One region of the Chromobacterium sp. IIBBL 290-4 genome, then DNA from elsewhere that is predicted to be linked to it. Evidence: predicted binding sites of a transcription regulator. Region 1 holds the regulator's gene; each other region holds the start of a gene.
The links. The regulator sigma-54, encoded in region 1, starts transcription at its own class of promoters, with help from an activator protein. The targets are predictions, from matches to a motif close to CTGGCACGCTTCATGCTT.

Region 2: a site for sigma-54 is predicted at 4,680-4,697, ahead of eat (ethanolamine permease). Genes of this name have one in related genera too.
Region 3: a site for sigma-54 is predicted at 4,432-4,449, ahead of glnA (type I glutamate--ammonia ligase). Genes of this name have one in related genera too.

The regions. Positions count from the first base shown of each region.
Region 1 covers NZ_CP100128.1:50,319-56,274, reverse strand. The annotation lists gene hprK (HPr(Ser) kinase/phosphatase) at 1-289, opposite strand, end outside; gene ptsN (PTS IIA-like nitrogen regulatory protein PtsN) at 282-743, opposite strand; gene hpf (ribosome hibernation-promoting factor, HPF/YfiA family) at 868-1,200, opposite strand; gene NKT35_RS00230 (RNA polymerase factor sigma-54) at 1,270-2,664, opposite strand; gene lptB (LPS export ABC transporter ATP-binding protein) at 2,668-3,396, opposite strand; gene lptA (lipopolysaccharide transport periplasmic protein LptA) at 3,399-3,959, opposite strand; gene lptC (LPS export ABC transporter periplasmic protein LptC) at 3,949-4,518, opposite strand; gene NKT35_RS00210 (KdsC family phosphatase) at 4,515-5,039, opposite strand; gene NKT35_RS00205 (KpsF/GutQ family sugar-phosphate isomerase) at 5,082-5,956, opposite strand, start outside.
Region 2 covers NZ_CP100128.1:395,403-401,358, reverse strand. The annotation lists gene NKT35_RS01830 (2OG-Fe(II) oxygenase) at 1-604, shown strand, start outside; gene eutC (ethanolamine ammonia-lyase subunit EutC) at 1,030-1,830, opposite strand; gene NKT35_RS01820 (ethanolamine ammonia-lyase subunit EutB) at 1,827-3,209, opposite strand; gene eat (ethanolamine permease) at 3,206-4,621, opposite strand; gene aroC (chorismate synthase) at 4,787-5,887, shown strand; gene NKT35_RS01805 (EAL and HDOD domain-containing protein) at 5,944-5,956, shown strand, end outside.
Region 3 covers NZ_CP100128.1:2,845,856-2,851,811, reverse strand. The annotation lists gene prmC (peptide chain release factor N(5)-glutamine methyltransferase) at 1-468, opposite strand, end outside; gene mgtE (magnesium transporter) at 479-1,912, opposite strand; gene mtgA (monofunctional biosynthetic peptidoglycan transglycosylase) at 2,183-2,869, opposite strand; gene aroE (shikimate dehydrogenase) at 2,872-3,693, opposite strand; gene NKT35_RS13245 (rhodanese-like domain-containing protein) at 3,790-4,242, opposite strand; gene glnA (type I glutamate--ammonia ligase) at 4,516-5,934, shown strand.

The DNA.
Region 1 (5,956 bases):
CGGGCTGGCCGTTGGTCACCATCACCACCGACATGCTCTTGTGGAACAGCTGGTCCAGCGCCGTCTTGGCGGCGGACTGCTCCAGCTTGTTCAAATAGTCCACCTCGGCCAGGCCCAGCACCTGCACCCGGTTGGGGTGGATGAAGTTGAGGTGGCCCACCAGGGCGAGGGTGGGGCGCTGCTCATCGTTGCCGATGACATTGTCGGCGCCGCCTGTGCCGGCCACCCAGGTCAGGTTGAGCTTTTGCTGGTTTTCCTGATACAGCCTGCGTACGGTGATGCTAGGCATTGGGCGTCCACTCGCTGAGCAGCTGATAGAGTTCGTCGCGCATGGTGATGGTCAGCATCTTTTCGCGCATCTGGCGGCTGGAGAACATCTGCGCCAGTTCCGACAGCACTTGCAGATGCAGGTCGGTGGCGTGCTCGGGCACCAGCAGCACGAACAGGCATTGCACGGGCTTGCCGTCCGGCGCGTCGAAGGGGATGGGGGCCTTCAGGCGGATGAATACGCCGGTGGCCTCCTTCAGGCCGCGGGCCCGGCCATGGGGAATGGCCACGCCTTGGCCCAGCCCGGTGGAGCCGAGTTTTTCACGGCTGAACAGGCTGTCGAAGATTTCGCTGCGGGCGATGCCGCGGGTGTTTTCCACCAACAGGCCCACCTGCTCGAACACCCGCTTCTTGCTGGCGACGTCCAGATCCAGCAGCACGTGGTCCGGGGTCAGGATCTTGCCGATGAGGTTCATATCTTTAGTTATGCATGCGGCTTGGGGAGAAAGCTGGAATTCTACGTTGCCTTGATAGTACTGAAAACCGGCAGGCGCAAAGAAAAACGGGAACCGCCTGGTTCCCGTTGCCATTTGAGCCGCCTTACAGCGAGGCTTGCGCCTGGGAGGACTCGCCCGAGCCCACCGCGCGGTGCTCGGTCTGCTTCTCCTTGTGCTTCAGCACTTGGCGATCCAGTTTGTCCATCAACAGGTCGATGGCGGCGTACAGATCGGCTTCGGTGGCCTCGATGTGGATGTCCTTGCCGGACAGGTGTACGTTAACCTCGGCCTTCTGAACCAGCTTGTCCACCGACAGGGTGACGGAGATATCGATCACATTGTCGACGTGTCGGGTAATGCGCTCCAGTTTGCTTTCGATGTATTCGCGCAGCGACGGGGTGACTTCCAGATGCAGACCAGTAACTTTGAGGTTCATACCCTAGCTCCTTCTGGTGTTATCCGCCCGGATGGGTCGCCGGGCGGCTTGGTATTCTGCTGTGGCGCTTTACAGTGTCTTGCGCAGATTCACGGGAGGAATCTGCATGGCTTCACGATACTTGGCTACGGTGCGTCTGGCAACCTGTATTCCCAGCTTGTCCAGCGCATCGGCGATGGCGCTGTCCGACAGCGGCTTGGCCGGATTTTCCGACTCCACCATGCCGCGGATGTGGGCCTTGATCGCCGTGGCGGAGCACTCTCCGCCGCTTTCAGTTTCCAGCGAACTGCCGAAGAAATACTTGAGCTCGAACAAACCTCGCGCGCATAGCAGATACTTCTGGCTGGTCGAGCGCGAGACGGTGGATTCGTGCAGGCCGATTTCTTCGGCGATGTCGCGCAGGATCAGCGGGCGCATCGCCACTTCGCCATGTTCAAAGAACAATTGTTGACGTTCAACAATAGCTTCCGCCACTTTCAGGATGGTGTCAAACCGCTGTTGAATGTTTTTCACCAGCCAGCGCGCCTCCTGAAGCCGCCCCGACATTTCGCCGTTCTGGCCGCGGTTGTCGGCCAGCATGCGCTCATACAGCCCGTTGACGCGCAGCTTGGGCATGGCGGCGCGGTTGAGTTCGGCCACCCAGCGGCCGCGGCGTTTGCGCACGCTGATGTCGGGAATCACGTAATGGACCTCGCCCTCGACGAAGCCGGCGGCCGGGCGGGGATTGAGGCTGGCGATCTGCGTTTGCGCTTCGCGCAGCTGATCGTCGCCGCAGCCCAGCGTTTTTTTCAAGCGGGCGTAGTCGCGGTTGCCCAGCAGCGCGAGATGCTCGCGGACGATAGTCAGCGCCAGGGCGTGTCCCGGTTCTTGGCCGGGACGGCGCAGCAGCTGCAGCTCCAGCGCCTCGGCCAGCGAGCGCGCGCCCACGCCGGCGGGGTCGAACTGCTGCAGCAGGCGCAGTCCCACCGCCAGCTCGTCGCTGTCCAGCTCCAGCTCCAGCGGGATATTGCTGGCCAGCTCTTCCAGCTGCACCGGCAGATAGCCGTCATCGTCCAACTCTTCGATCAGCAGGCGCATGATGGCCCGATCGCGATCCGAGAGCGCCACCTCGCCCAACTGCGCCAGCAGATGCTCGCGCAGGGTGACCTGGCACGGCACGTTCAGCATGGGGTCGAAGTCGTCGTCGCCGGCGGCGCGGCTGCCGCCGCCCCATTCCAGCAATTCGCCGCCATCGCCGTCTCGCGCATCGTCCGCCGCGCTTTCCGCCGGCGCGTCTTCCCGGTCGGAGGGGCTATCGGCTTCGCGCGGCTCGTCGCTGTGCTCCAGCAAGGGGTTGTCGAGCAGAAAACGCTCGACTTCCGCTTGCAGATCCAGCGTGGAGAGCTGCAGCAATTTGATCGATTGTTGCAGTTGGGGCGTCAGCGTCAGCTGCTGGGAAACTTTGAGCTGGAGGGCCTGTTTCATTGCTTACAGATGGAAGTGTTCGCCGAGGTAGACCTCGCGCACTCTCTCGTTATTGACCAGTTCTTCGGGTTCGCCGGAAGCCAGCACCGAGCCGTCGCTGATGATGTAGGCGCGGTCGCAGATGCGCAGCGTTTCGCGGACGTTGTGGTCGGTGATCAGCACGCCGATGCCGCGGCCCTTGAGGAAGGAGATGATCTTCTGGATGTCGATCACCGCGATCGGGTCCACGCCGGCGAACGGCTCGTCCAGCAGGATGAAGCGCGGACGGGTGGCCAGCACGCGGGCGATCTCCACGCGGCGGCGCTCGCCGCCGGACAGCGACAAGGCATTGCTGTCGCGCAAGTGGGCGATGTTGAGGTCGTCCAGCAGCAGGTCCAGCTCTTTTTCCAGCTGTTTGCCCTTGCGGCCAGAAATCTCCAGGATGGCGGCGATGTTCTCTTCCACCGTCATGCGGCGGAAGATGGAAGCTTCTTGCGGCAAATAGCCCAGGCCCATCTGCGCGCGCTGGTGGATGGCGTAGTGGGTGATGCTTTCGCCGTCGAGCTGGATTTCGCCGTCGTCGGCGCCGATCAGGCCGACGATCATGTAGAAGCTGGTGGTTTTGCCGGCGCCGTTGGGGCCGAGCAGGCCGACGACTTCGCCGCTGGAGATCTGCAGCGAGACGTCTTTGACCACGGTGCGCTTCTTGAAGCGCTTTTTCAGGTGGGCGACGGAGAGGGTGCTGGGCTTCATGGTCATGGCTTGGCGCTCCCTGCCGCCGGCTTGCTGGCAGCGGCGGGCTGGGAGGCGGTTTTCTTCGGCTGGATGATCACGGTGGTGCGGCCTTGCGCGCCGGCCGCCGCGCCGCCGCCGACCACTTCATAGGTTTGATCCAGCGTGTTGTAGCGGATGATCGTGCCGATGGAGAGGTCGCCATTGCGCTTGACGCGGGCATTGCCGGTCAGCACCGCCAGGTTCTTGGCGCTGTCGTAATCCAGCTGGCTGGTTTGGCCTTCCACCCAGCCTTGGTTGTTATCCATCTTTTGACGGAAAGTCACGATGCGGCCGGTGGCGTGCAGCGTCTGATTGCCGGCCTTGTCTTGGGTGACGACTAATCTGTCGGAGTTCAGGCGCAAGGTGCCTTGCACCACCACCACATTGCCGGAGCAGGTGGACACGCCCTTGATCTGATCCATTACGCAGCCGTTGTCGCTGGTGATTTCCACTGGTTTGTCGCGGTCGGCCAGCTCGGCGTGCGCCAAAGCGGAAGCGGCCAGCAGCAGGCTGGCCAGCAGAGTGCGGGTGTTATTTGGCATAGATGATCTTGGTCTTGGAGAGCAGATTGAGCAGGCCCAATTGCTGTTGATAAACGAACCCGATGGAGTGGGCCTCCGATTTTCCTTGGTAGGCCACCGACGGCGCTTGGGAGCTGGCGACATTCTTGGCGGTGTCCACCAGCATGGCGCTGCTCTGCAAGCGGGTTTCCGGCTGTTTGCTGTCGGCGGGCTTGATCAGCGTGACCTTCTTGTCGAAGTACGCTTGCCGGGTTTTGTTGTTGTAGCGGCCGCTGTCGCCGATGACATGGTATTGCATCACGCCTTGCTGATACTGGAACAGCTCGGGGTGTTCGAAGAAAGCGTCCGGCTTGCTGGGGTATTGCCACATTCGGTCCGCGATCATCCGGTCCTGCAGCTTGCCTTGCGGATCGTAGCGGGTGGCGGTGATATGTTCGGCCACGTATTCCGGTTTGTCGGGGTCGAGATCGCGCTTGTGGGTGTCCCAGCGCGAAATCTGGTCCAGCCATAGCGTCAGCATGGCGGTGAGGCCGATCAGCAGCACCGGAAACAGGCGATGTGAGCGCAGCAGTCGGTTCATTCCAGATATCCGTTCACGATGGCGTCGAAGGTGCCTTGCGCCTGCATGATCATTTCGGTCAGCTCGCGCACCGCGCCATGGCCGCCGGGATTGCCGGTGACGTAATGGCAATGCTGACGAACCTGCGGCGGCGCTTCCGGCACGGCGACGGCCAGGCCGACGCGGGTCAGGATGGGCAGGTCGATCAGATCGTCGCCGATGAAGGCGCATTGCTCGGCGGTCAGGCCGGTCTTTTTCAATACGTCGGCCAGCGCCACCTTCTTGTCGTGGACGCCGCCATAGTAGTGGTCGATCTTCAGCGCCTTGGCGCGATGTTCGACGCAACGGTCGGCGCGGCCGGAGATGATGGCCAGTTGCACGCCGGTGGATTGCAGCAGGCGCAGGCCGAGGCCGTCTTGCACATAGAACGATTTGCTCTCTTCGCCCTGGGCGTTGTAGTAGATGCGGCCGTCGGTCATGACGCCGTCCACATCCATGATCAGCAGCTTCACCTTGCGGGCCTGCTCGGAAATCATTCGCATGCTTGTTCCTAATAGCCCTCCGCCTTCAGACGGAGGGTGAAATCAAAAGACGCCTTCGCGCAACAGATCGTGCATGTGGATCACGCCGGCGAGTTTGCCTGCGTCGTCCACGGCTACCAGGCTGGTGATCTGCTTTTCCTTCATCACGAAGCCCGCTTCCGCGGCCAGCTTGTCTTGATGGATGGTGCGCGGAGTCGGGCTCATCACCTCATCGATTTTCAAACTGTAGACATCGGCGGCATTGGCCAGCGTGCGGCGCAAATCGCCGTCGGTATAGATGCCCAGCAGCGCATTGTCCGCATCGCAAACCGTCACCATGCCCAGCCGCTTCTGCGACATTTCCAGCAGCGCGTCCTTCAGCAGCGTGCCGGGCGCGACGCGCGGCAGGGCGTCGCCGCTGTGCATCAGATCGCGCACATGCACCAGCAGGCGGCGACCCAGGCTGCCGCCGGGATGGGACAGCGCGAAATCGCTCTTGCCGAAGCCGCGCACTTCCATCAGCGTGACCGCCAGCGCGTCGCCCAGCGCGATCTGCGCCGTAGTGCTGGTGGTGGGCGCCAGATTCAGCGGGCAGGCCTCGCGCTCCACGTGGGTGTGCAGCAGAATGTCCGCCGCTTGCGCCAGCGAGGAGTCTTCCCGGCCGGAAATGGCGATCAGCTTGCTGCCTTTCAGCTTGAGCGCCGGCAGCAGAGAGACCACCTCGCCGGACTCGCCCGAATTGGACAGCGCGATCACGATGTCGCCGCCGGTGATCATGCCCAGGTCGCCATGCGCGGCCTCGGCCGGATGGACGAAAAAGGCCGGCGTGCCGGTGCTGGCCAGCGTGGCGGCGATCTTGCGGCCGACATGGCCGGATTTGCCCATGCCGGTGACGATCACCCGGCCCCGGCAGGACAGGATGGCGTCCACGGCTTCGA
Region 2 (5,956 bases), 350 kb from region 1:
CACCGTTCTCGACACCCTGGCCGAACAAGGCTGGATCGTGCTTCCCCAGGCCTTGCCGGCGGAGCTGACCGCCAATTTGCGCCAAGCCTGCCTGCAAGTCTGGGACGAGGGGCGTTTCCACGCAGCCGCCACCGGCCGCGCCGATGGCCAGGCGCGCCGCGCAGAAATCCGTTCCGATTCGGTGCTGTGGCTGGACCAGGTGGACGAGTTGCCGGCGGTGCGGGCTTACAACGCGGCGATGGACGAGATCATGCAGGCGGTGAACCGCGGCCTGTATCTGGGCCTGGCCGAGCTGGAGTCGCACTTCGCCGTCTACCCGGCAGGCGCCTTCTATAAAAAGCACCTGGACCGCTTTCAAGACGACGACGCCCGCACCCTGACCACGGTGTTCTACCTCAACGAAAACTGGCCAGCCGACGCCGGCGGCCAGATCCGGCTGTATCTGGACGAGGCGTGCGAACAGTTCATCGACGTGGAGCCGCAGGCCGGCACGCTGGTGCTGTTCCTGTCCGACCGTTTCTGGCACGAGGTGTTGCCCGCCAGGCAACAACGTTTGTCCGTCACCGGCTGGTATCGCCGCCAAGGCGGCAGCTTGCCGTGGTGAGCATCATGGCAAGTGCCGATGTTGAATCCCGCCTTCTGCTGTAGGTTTGATAGAGCTAGAAGCTTGTTGGCATTCCAGTTTTAGACAGAATCGATATGGCGCGACCATATTCCCCTTCGGCACACACCGGCAAAAAAATGTCTGGCCAGGTTTTAAGCCGCCGATTTGTTCGACGCCGCGCGACGTTAGCGCGTACTGCTGAGCGAATCAAAGATTCGCACGCATGTAGTTTCGGCGGCTCCTGGCCTGGCGTTTTTTTGCCGGGGTTTCGTGGGCCGCTGGGGCGGCCTGGGATCGCCTCTGCGTGCGAATCTTTGATTCGCTCAGCGACAGGGCTGGCCGTACAGCCCCTGGCCCGTTTGGCGGGCGGAACCGCCACCTAAAATATCGTCCGCGTAGCGGACACATACTGGTCGCACCAGCGTTCAGCCTTTGGCTAGGCTGGCCTGCCTCGCCGCCAGCGCCGCCCAGCGCGGATCTCCCGCGCTGCCATCCTTCAGCGCCACGCCGGTGGGCTGGCGCAAGGCGGCGTTGATCAGCCAGGCCAGCTTGAACGCCGCCAAGGGATAGGGCAGGCCGTCCGGCCGCACATTGGAGATGCAGTTGCGCTCGGCGTCGCTGCGGCCGCCGCGGGGCGCGGCGGTCAGGTACAGGCCCAGGCTGTCCGGCGAGCTCAGGCCGGGGCGTTCGCCTATCAGCATCGCCGTCATTCTCGCTCCCATGATTTCCCCGGCCTCGTCGCCCAGCGCCACCCGCGCTTCGCGCGCGATCAGCAGCGGGCCGACGCGCAAACCCATTTCCCGCACCCGCGGCAGCAGCTCGCGCAGCAGCGGAGCGGCGTGCAGGGCCGGCGCGCGCGAAGACAGGCCGTCGGCGATGAGGATCAGCAGATCGCAGCCTTTGTCCGCTTCGGCCTGCAGCCGGGCGCGGCTGGCATCATCCAGTTTGCGGCCCAGATCCGGCCGCTGCAGGTATTCGGCGCGGCTGCTTGCCGCGCTGTGGATGTCGATGGCGCGATGGCTGTCGGCAGCCAGTTCTCCCGCCAATGCCGCCACATCCAGCGGGGTGTGCACTGCGTCGCGCGCCTGGGCGTGGGCCAGCGCGAAGCGCAGCGTTTCTCTGCATGGCAGGCTGTTGCCGGCGCGGCCTAGGGCGATGCGGGCGGCGGTGAGGCGGGATAGCTCGCCCCAGCCGTCTTCGGTGATCGGATTCTGCTTCTCAGTCATGCCACGCCCTCCAACAGCGCCAATAGCCGCTGTTGTTTGTCTTGCGGCAGCAGCTTGCCGCCGCGGGTGATTTCCATCGTTTCCAGCCAGTCCTCGAATTCCGGCGCGCGCTTCAGGCCCAGCGCATTGCGCAGGTAGAGCGCGTCGTGGAAGGAGGTGCTCTGGTAGCCCAGCATGATGTCGTCGGCGCCGGGCACGCCGATGATGAAGTGAACGCCGGCGGCGCCCAGAAGCGTCAGCAACGCGTCCATATCGTCCTGGTCGGCCTCGGCGTGGTTGGTGTAGCAAATGTCGCAGCCCATCGGCAGGCCCAGGAGCTTGCCGCAGAAATGGTCCTCCAGCCCGGCGCGGATGATCTGCTTGCCGTTGTACAGGTATTCCGGGCCGATGAAGCCGACCACAGTGTTGACCAGCAGCGGCGAGTAGCGGCGCGCCACCGCGTAGGCGCGGGCTTCGCAAGTTTGCTGGTCCACGCCCCAGTGCGCGTTGGCGGACAGCGCGCTGCCCTGGCCGGTTTCGAAATACATCACGTTGTCGCCCACGCTGCCGCGCTTCAGCGCCAGCGCCGCCTGATGCGCCTCATCCAGCACGGAGAGGCTGACGCCGAAGCCGGCATTGGCTTTCTCGGTGCCGGCGATGGACTGGAACACCAAGTCCACCGGCGCGCCCTGGCGGATCAGCTCCAGCGTGCTGGTGACGTGGGTGAGCACGCAGCTTTGCGTCGGGATGGCGTAACGCTGGCGCACCTCGTCCAGCATGGCCAGCAAGCCGCGAATATCGTCCGGGCTGTCTCCGGCTGGATTGATGCCTATCACCGCGTCGCCTGCTCCGTATAGCAGCCCGTCCAGCATGGCGGCGGCGATGGCGCGCGGATCGTCGGCCGGGTGGTTGGGCTGCAGCCGCACGCCCATGCGGCCCGGCAGGCCTTGGGTGTTGCGGAAGGCGGTGACGACGCGGCACTTCTTCGCCGCCAGCACCAGGTTTTGGTTGCGCATCAACTTGGATGCCGCCGCCGCCATTTCCGGCGTCAGCCCCGGCGCGAGGGCCGCCAGCGACTCCGCCGTGGCGGCGTCGGACAGCAGCCAATCGCGCAGGCCGCCCACGGTCAGGTGGGAGACGGCGGCGAAAGCGGTTTTGTCGTGGCTGTCCAGTATCAGCCGCGTGACTTCGTCTTCTTCATAGGGAATCAGCGCTTCGTTGAGGAAAGTCGTCAGCGGCAGGTCGGCCAAGCACATCTGCGCCGCCACCCGCTCCTCGGCGCTGGCGGCGGCGATGCCGGCCAACTGGTCGCCGGAGCGCAGGGGGCTGGCGCGCGCCAGCAGCGTTTTCAAGTCGTCGAAACGATAGCGGCGGGGGCCTATGGCGATGGCGTGGCTCATATCGGTGCCTTGATGGGATCAGATTGGGGCTCGTCCGAGGCTCCGCGCAGCAAGGCGTCCTGGGCGGCCGCGGCGCGCTGGCGGGCGGTGGCGAGGAAGTACAGATAGCCTGCGGCCAGCATGGCGGCGAAGATGCCGGCCAGCAGCCGGTTGTAATAAATCATGGCGATCAGGCAGATCAGCGAACAGCCCAGCGCCAGCGCCGGCAGCCAGGGATAACAGGGCGCGCGGAAGGGGCGATGCAGCGCAGCTTCGCGGCCGCGCAGGCGGAACAGCGCCAGCATGGACACGATATACATGACGATGGCGCCGAATACCGACAGGGTGACGATGTTGGCGGTCAAGGGCTGGCCGGCGATCTGCAGCAGATCGTCGCTGAAAATGGCGGCGATGCCGACCACGCCGCCGGCCAGGATGGCGCGGTGCGGCGTTTTGAAGCGCGGATGGATGGCGGCCAGGGCGCGCGGCAGGTAGCCGGCGCGCGCCAGCGCGAAAATCTGCCGCGAATAGCCCATGATGATGCCGTGAAAAGACGCCACCAGGCCGAACAGGCCCAGCCATACCAGCATATGCAGCCAGCCGCTGTGCTCGCCCACGATCAGCTTCATCGCCTGCGGCAGCGGATCGTTGATATTGGCCAGCCGCTGCCAGTCGCCGGCGCCGCCGGCCATCACCATGACGCCGAAGGCCAGCGTCACCAGGGTGAGGATGCCGGCGATGTAGGCGCGCGGAATCGTCCGGGCCGGGTCTTTGGCCTCCTCGGCCGCCATCGCCGCGCCCTCTATCGCCAGGAAGAACCAGATGGCGAAGGGCAAGGCGGCGAACATGCCGCCGACGGCGCCCCAGTGAAAGGCGTCTTGTCCGGCCCAGCCATGGCGCAGAAAGTTGTCCCAGCTGAAGCCAGGCGCCACCACGCCCATGAACACCAGCAGTTCGAAGATGGCCAGCAAGGTGACGGCGAGCTCGAACATGGCGGCGATGCCGACGCCGACGATGTTCAGCGCCATAAACAGCAGGTAAGCGCCGCAGGCGGTCCATTTTGGTGCCAAGGCCGGAAACTGCACGTTCAAGTAAGCGCCGATGGCCAGCGCGATGGCGGGCGGCGCGAACACGAATTCGCAGAGGGTGGCGAAACCGGCGATGAAGCCGCCTAGCGGGCCGAAGGCCCGGCGCGCGTAGGCGAAGGGGCCGCCGGCATGCGGAATGGCGGTGGTCAGTTCGGTAAAACTGAAGATGAAGGCGGTGTACATCAGCGCGACGAACAGCGTGGCGCAGAGAAAGCCCAGCGTGCCGGCCTGAGCCCAGCCATAACTCCAGCCGAAGTATTCGCCGGAAATCACCAGTCCGACGGCGATGCCCCATAACTGCCAGCCGCCGAGCTTGCGCGCGAGGCCCTGTGTCGATGCGTTCATTGGCAACTCCTGATGCAGGATGAAAAGCCTTCTGATGAAGAAGGGTGCCGGCAGTCATATGCAAAAATAATGCCAGTGGAATCGATTGTGCGCAATGCGCGCTGGCTCGCGCGCGCTCGCGCCGCTAGAATCGTTTGAATAGCCAAAAACAGCAGGGGAAAGCAGATGTCAGGCAGCAGCATGGGACGCTTGTTCACTATCACTTCTTTCGGCGAGAGCCACGGGCCGGGCATAGGCTGCGTAGTGGACGGCTGCCCGCCGGGACTGGCGCTGACCGAGGCGGACATCCAGATCGAGCTGGATCGCCGCAAGCCGGGCACCAGCCGCCACGTTACCCAGCGCCGCGAAGCGGATACGGTGGAAATCCTGTCCGGCGTCTACGAGGGCAAGACCACCGGCACGCCGATCGCGCTGCTGATCCGCAACACCGACCAGCGCAGCAAGGATTACGGCAATATCGCCGAGACCTTCCGCCCCGGCCATGCCGACTATTGTTACTGGCACAAATACGGCACCCGCGACCCGCGCGGCGGCGGCCGCTCGTCTGCGCGCGAGACGGCGGTGCGCGTCGCCGCCGGCGCCATCGCCAAGAAGTGGCTGAGCGAGAAATACGGCATCGTGATTCGCGGCCACATGACCCAGATCGGCGAAGTGGCCATTCCCTTCAAAGGCTGGGAGCATGTGGGCGGCAATCCCTTCTTCAGCGCCGATCCGGACATCGTGCCGCGGCTGGAAGAATATATGGACGCCATCCGCAAGAGCCTGGATTCGATAGGCGCGCGGCTGCGGGTAGTGGCGGACAACGTGCCGGTGGGCTGGGGCGAGCCGGTGTTCGACCGCCTGGACGCCGACATCGCCTACGCGATGATGAGCATCAACGCGGTCAAGGGCGTGGAGATCGGCGCCGGCTTCGGCTGCGTGACGCAGAAAGGCAGCGAGCATGGAGATGAACTGACGCCGCAGGGCTTCGCCAGCAACCACGCCGGCGGCGTGCTGGGCGGCATCTCCACTGGCCAGCAGATCGATGTCTCCATCGCGATCAAGCCCACTTCGTCCATCGCCCAGCCGCGCCGCTCCATCAACAAGCAAGGCGAGGCGATCACGATGGAAACCCACGGCCGGCACGACCCTTGCGTCGGCATCCGCGCCACGCCCATCGCCGAGGCGATGCTGGCGCTGGTGTTGATGGACCATGCTTTGCGCCATCGCGCGCAATGCGGCGATGTGAAGGTGGAAACCCCCAGAATTGCCGGCCGCATCGACTAGACTATTATCAGAATGTTTGTCTTGCCCGTGACAACCGTCAACACGAGGAAGGCGTCATGCTGAAAGGTC
Region 3 (5,956 bases), 2.8 Mb from region 1:
CGCCACCGCCGCGCCCAAGGCCTGGGCATTGGCCGCGGCCACTTGCAGCGCCTCGGCCGACACATCCACCGCGCTCACCCGCCAAGCAGGCGCCTCCAGCGCCAGCGTGGCGGCGATGATGCCGCTGCCGGTGCCCAGGTCCACCACGCGCGCCGCTTGGCTTCTATCCAGCCGCGCCAAGGCCAGCTCGATCAAATGCTCGGTTTCCGGACGCGGGATCAGCACCGCCGGACTCACCCGGAAATCGCGGCCGAAGAATTCGCGCGATCCCAATAGATAGGCCATGGGCTCGCCGGCCAGGCGGCGCTCGGCCAGCGTCTCGAAAACAGCGACCGCCTCTTGCGGCAGCTCGCGCTCGGGATAGCCGATAATGGCCGCATGGCTCAGTCCCGGCCAGGCATGCATCAGCAGCATCCGGCTTTCCAGCCTCGGTAAAGCATGGCGCCGCAGCGCCTGTTCTATGGTCAGCATCGCGTTCTTACAATAGGAAAAGAGTGGCCAGCCCCAGGAAAATCAAAAATCCGCCGGAATCGGTGCAGGCGGTGATCAGCACGCTGGAGCCCAGCGCCGGATCCTTGCCCAGCTTCTGCATCAAGGTCGGAATCATCACCCCCATGGTGGCGGCCAGCATCAGGTTAAGCGTCATCGCCGCCAGCATCACCAGCCCCAGGGACACGCTGCCGTACAACAGCCAGGCGATCACGCCTATCACGCTGCCCCACACCATGCCATTGATGATGCTGACGCCCAGCTCCTTGCGCCACAAGCGGCCAGCCTGGCCAAGCTGCATCTGGCCCATGGCCAGGGCGCGCACGATCATGGTGATGGTCTGATTGCCGGAATTGCCGCCTATACCGGCCACGATGGGCATCAAGGCCGCCAGCGCCACCAACTGGGCGATGGAATGCTCGAAAGCGCCTATCACCCGCGAGGCGAAGAAGGCGGTGCACAGATTGATGGCCAGCCAGGACCAGCGGTTTTTCACCGAATCCATCACCGAGGCGAACAAGTCTTCCTCTTCCTTCAAACCGGCCAGGTTCAACACCTCGCTGTCCGATTCCTCGCGGATCACGTCCACCATGGCGTCCACGGTCAAGCGGCCCAGCAGCATGCCGCGGCGGTCCACCACCGGCGCGCTGACCAGGTCATAACGCTCGAAGGCCTGGGCGGCATCCACCGCCGCTTCGTCCGGCTGGAAACTCACCACCTCGGTGGCCATCACATCGGCCACTTCGGCCTCGGGGTCGGACACCAGCAGCTTGCGCACCGACAGCACGCCTTTCAGGCAGCCGGCGTCGTCGATGACGAAAATCTTGTCGGTCTGGCGCGGCAGCTCGTCAAAGCGGCGCAGATAACGCAGCACCACTTCGCAGCTGACGTCGGCGCGGATCTTCACCAGCTCGAAGTCCATCAGCGCGCCGACGCGGTCGTCCTCGTAAGACAGCACCGCCTGCAACTGGCCGCGCTCTTCCTCGTCCAGCCGCCCCATCGCCTCGTACACCACCTGGCGCGGCAGATCCGGCGCCAGTTCGGCCAGCTCGTCGGCATCCAGCTCCACCAAGGCGGCGACCAGCTCGTCCGGGTCCATCACCTCGATCAGCGATTCGCGCACCGCGTCGGACACTTCCAACAGCACCGCGCCCTCGCGCTCGCCCTCGGTCAGATCCCAGGCCAGGAGGCGGTCTTCCAGCGGCAAAGCTTCAAGAATATGGGCGATGTCGGCCGGATGCAGCTGCGCCAATCGCTGCCGCAGCTCAAGCAGATTCTGCTGCAGCGGCGCGTCATCGGCAGCCCCGGCCTCGGGGCGCGCGGCCTGCTGCTCCAGCTGGCGCTGACGTTCGATCAGGCGCTGGACGTGGACCAGGCTTTCTTGCAGACGATCGATCGATTGTTGCTTGAAGGCAACCGTCATGCATGTCTCCTTCCGCCCAGAGGGCGCAGGCAGGCTGACAGTCTGAGGCGGGAATTATTCGTTAGGGGTAAGGCGGAGTGGAATCGCGGGGTAACTGGGCAAGTCCATGCGGTTTCGCCGCGCCATCGGCGCGACAATAAAAATAACGGCCGGGATTGTAACATGGCAGAACAAAGCGCTCCAAGCCGCGGCCTGGAAGATCGATTGCGCCGCGAGACGCGCCCGGGGAAATGCGAAACAGGCGGCCAAGGCCGCCCGTTCATTCCATCGCTATGGCAGATCGGCGTAGCCCATCCGCCGTTGGATGATGCGGGTTTTCTTGGCCAGGCCCGGCGCGTTGCGGTGATCGTCGTAATAGCGCGGATTGGGCACCATGGCCGCCAGCTTGGCCGCCTGGCCGCTGGATAGCCTGGAGGCGCTGGTGCGGAAGTAATGGCGCGACGCCGCCTCCGCGCCGAACACCCCGCTGCCCCACTCGATCACATTCAGATAGATCTCGAAGATGCGGCGCTTGTCCATGGTCTTTTCCAGCATCACCGTGATCAGCGCCTCCTCCAGCTTGCGCCAGGGCGTCTTGCCGCTGGACAGGAACAGGTTCTTGGCCAATTGCTGGCTGATGGTGGAGCCGCCGGCGACGATATGGCCTTTCTTCAGGTTCTTTTCGAAAGCCGCCTCAATGCCGTCCCAATCGAAACCTTCATGATCGACGAACTTGGCGTCTTCCGCCGCGATCAGGGCCCGCTTCAAATTGGGCGAAATCTTGTCGTAAGGCACCCACTTATGGCTCAGTTCCGCGTCGGGATCATCCTGCTTCAGCTTGGCCAGCTGCTCGGTCATGAAGGAGCTGGCGTCGGGATTATGGTCGCGCCAATACAGGATATGGCCTAAGACCCACAGGTTATACAGCAGAAAGGCGGCCGCGAGGGCCGCCAGGATTTTCAGTATCCAACGCGTCATGCTTAAGCCAGCACTTCTCTCAGCATATTGGTGACCTTGCGGGTGTCCGGCTGCACGCCGCGCCAGATGGCGAACGATTCCGCCGCCTGCTCCACCAGCATGCCCAGGCCATCGGCCAGCATGCCGGCGTTTTCGCCTTGCGCGCGTTGCAGGAAAGGCGTCAGGCCGCTGCTGTACACCATGTCGTAAGCCAGCGTCCGGGCCGTGAACACGCCATGCGGCAGCGGCGGCATTTCATTGTTCAGGCTGGTGGAGGTGGCGTTGATGATAATGTCGAAGCTGCGGCCTTCCAGCGCGTCATAGCCGACCGCCTCCACCTTGCCGTAGCGGGCGAAGTGGTGCGCCAGCGACTCGGCTTTGATCACCGTGCGGTTGGCCACGGTCAGGCTGGCCGGCTTTTGCTCCAGGATGGGCTCCAGCACGCCGCGCACCGCGCCGCCGGCGCCCAGGATCAGCACGCGCTGGCCCTGGATCGGGTAATCGAGGTTTTCCACGATGTCGCGCACCAGGCCGACGCCGTCGGTGTTGTCGCCATAGATCTTGCCTTCGCGGAAGGCAAGCGTGTTGACCGCCTCGGCCGCGCGGGCGCGCTCGGTCAGTTCGTGAGCGTAGCGATAAGCGTCGCCCTTGAACGGCAGCGTGATATTGAGCCCCTTGCCGCCATGGGCGACGAAATCGCCCACCACCTCGTTGAACTTGCCGATATCGGCGAACAGCTTTTCATAGCTGATGTCCTGCCCGGTGGCGCGGGCGAATTCTTCATGGATGAACGGCGACTGGCTATGCGAAATGGGGTTGCCGATAACGGCGTAACGGTCGGTCATGGTCGGCTTTCCAAAATTGTGCGCCGCGTGGCGGCGGATTCAGGCAACACTTTGCCGCGTTACGGCGCAAACTTCAACCGCCGCCGTCAATCCCGCTCAGCCTTGCACCCAGGGCAGGCCCCGCTGGCGCCAGCCGCCCACCGAGTTGCGGTGGCCGCGGGCGTCCAGATCGCCCTCGAAGCCTTCCAGCACGTTGTACACCTCGCTATAGCCATTTTCCGCCGCGAGACGCGCCACCTGATCGGAGCGCGCGCCGGAACGGCACATCACCAGCAACACCGCCTCCGGGTCAATCTGATGCGTCAGCTGCGCCAGGAAATGGGGATTGAGCGTCATGCCGGGGAAACTTTTCCACTCTATATTGACCGCGTCCGGCACGGTGCCGACAAACTGCCACTCCGCATGGCTGCGCACATCCAGCAACACCGCCTTGGGCAAGATTTGCAACAGTTCATAAGCCTCGTCCGGCAGCACCGCGCCGCTATACGGCAGGCCCAGCTGCTCTGCGCGCTGATGGGCGGTTTGCAAAATCTGATTGAGTTTGCTCATGGTTTTTCTCCCGCAACAAGTTGTCAGCCTTATGCCATCGATTATCTGCCTGCCCGCGGCGGCTGGCAAATTGCACACAATTGGTGCATAGATATTCAGACAGCACCATATTGGTTCACAATGCCGCACCCAAAGCGGCTGGATAAGCCAAAGCGGCTATGACACAATGCAGCAGCAGCGTTTTTGGAGCTGGCACGCTTCCTGCTTAAGCCGAGGCGTACCGATTTTTTCGCACTTGCCCTTGGGTGCACGTTGCCTTTCAGGAGATAAACCATGGCAGTAGCCGACGTAGTCAAACTGATCCAAGAAAACGACGTCAAATTTGTCGATCTGCGCTTTACCGATACCCGCGGCAAAGAACAGCACGTCTCCATCCCGGCCCATGTGCTGCTGGAAGACGCCGACGCCTGGTTCGAACACGGCCACGCTTTCGATGGCTCGTCCATCGCCGGCTGGAAAGGCATCCAGGCCTCCGACATGCTGCTGATCGCCGACCCGGCTACCGCCCGCGTCGACCCGTTCTTCGACGAGCCGACCGTATTCATGCACTGCGACGTGATCGACCCGGCCGACGGCAAGGGCTACGACCGCGACCCGCGCTCCATCGCCAAGCGCGCTGAAGCCTACCTGAAGGCATCCGGCGTGGGCGATACCGCCTACTTCGGCCCGGAGCCGGAATTCTTCATTTTCGACAGCATCACCTGGGGCGCCGACATGTCCGGCTGCTTCGTCAAGATCAAGGCTGAAGAAGCGGCCTGGGCCTCGGCTGAAGAATTCGAAGGCGGCAATATGGGCCACCGTCCGGGCATCAAGGGCGGCTACTTCCCGGTGCCGCCGGTGGATTCCTCGCAAGACATCCGCTCCGCCATGGTGCTGCTGCTGGAAGAACTGGGCATCCCGGTTGAAGTGCACCACCACGAAGTGGCCACCGCCGGCCAGAACGAAATCGGCACCAAGTTCAGCACGCTGACCCAGCGCGCCGACTGGACCCAGATCCTGAAGTACGTGGTGCACAACGTGGCCCACAGCTACGGCAAGACCGCCACCTTCATGCCGAAACCCATCGTCGGCGACAACGGCTCCGGCATGCACGTGCACCAGTCCATCTGGAAAGACGGCCAGAACCTGTTCGCGGGCGAAGGCTACGCCGGCCTGTCCGATACCGCCCTGTACTACATCGGCGGCATCATCAAGCACGCCAAGGCGCTGAACGCCATCACCAACCCGGGCACCAACTCCTACAAGCGTCTGGTTCCGCACTACGAGGCGCCGGTGAAGCTGGCTTACTCCGCCAAGAACCGTTCGGCTTCCATCCGCATCCCGCACGTGGCCAGCCCCAAGGCTCGCCGCATCGAAGCGCGCTTCCCGGATCCGTTGGCCAACCCCTACCTGTGCTTCTCCGCGCTGCTGATGGCCGGCCTGGACGGCATCCAGAACAAGATCCACCCGGGCGATGCCGCGGACAAGAACCTGTACGATCTGCCGCCGGAAGAAGACAAGCTGATCCCGACCGTTTGCGCCTCGCTGGACGAAGCGCTGGCGGCCCTGGACAAGGACCGCGAGTTCCTGACCCGCGGCGGCGTGTTCTCCAACGAATGGATCGACGCCTACATCGACCTGAAGATGCAGGAAGTGAACCTGGCCCGCATGACCACCCACCCGGTGGAATTCGCGATGTACTACTCGCTGTAATAAAAAACCACAGTCCGAGCCG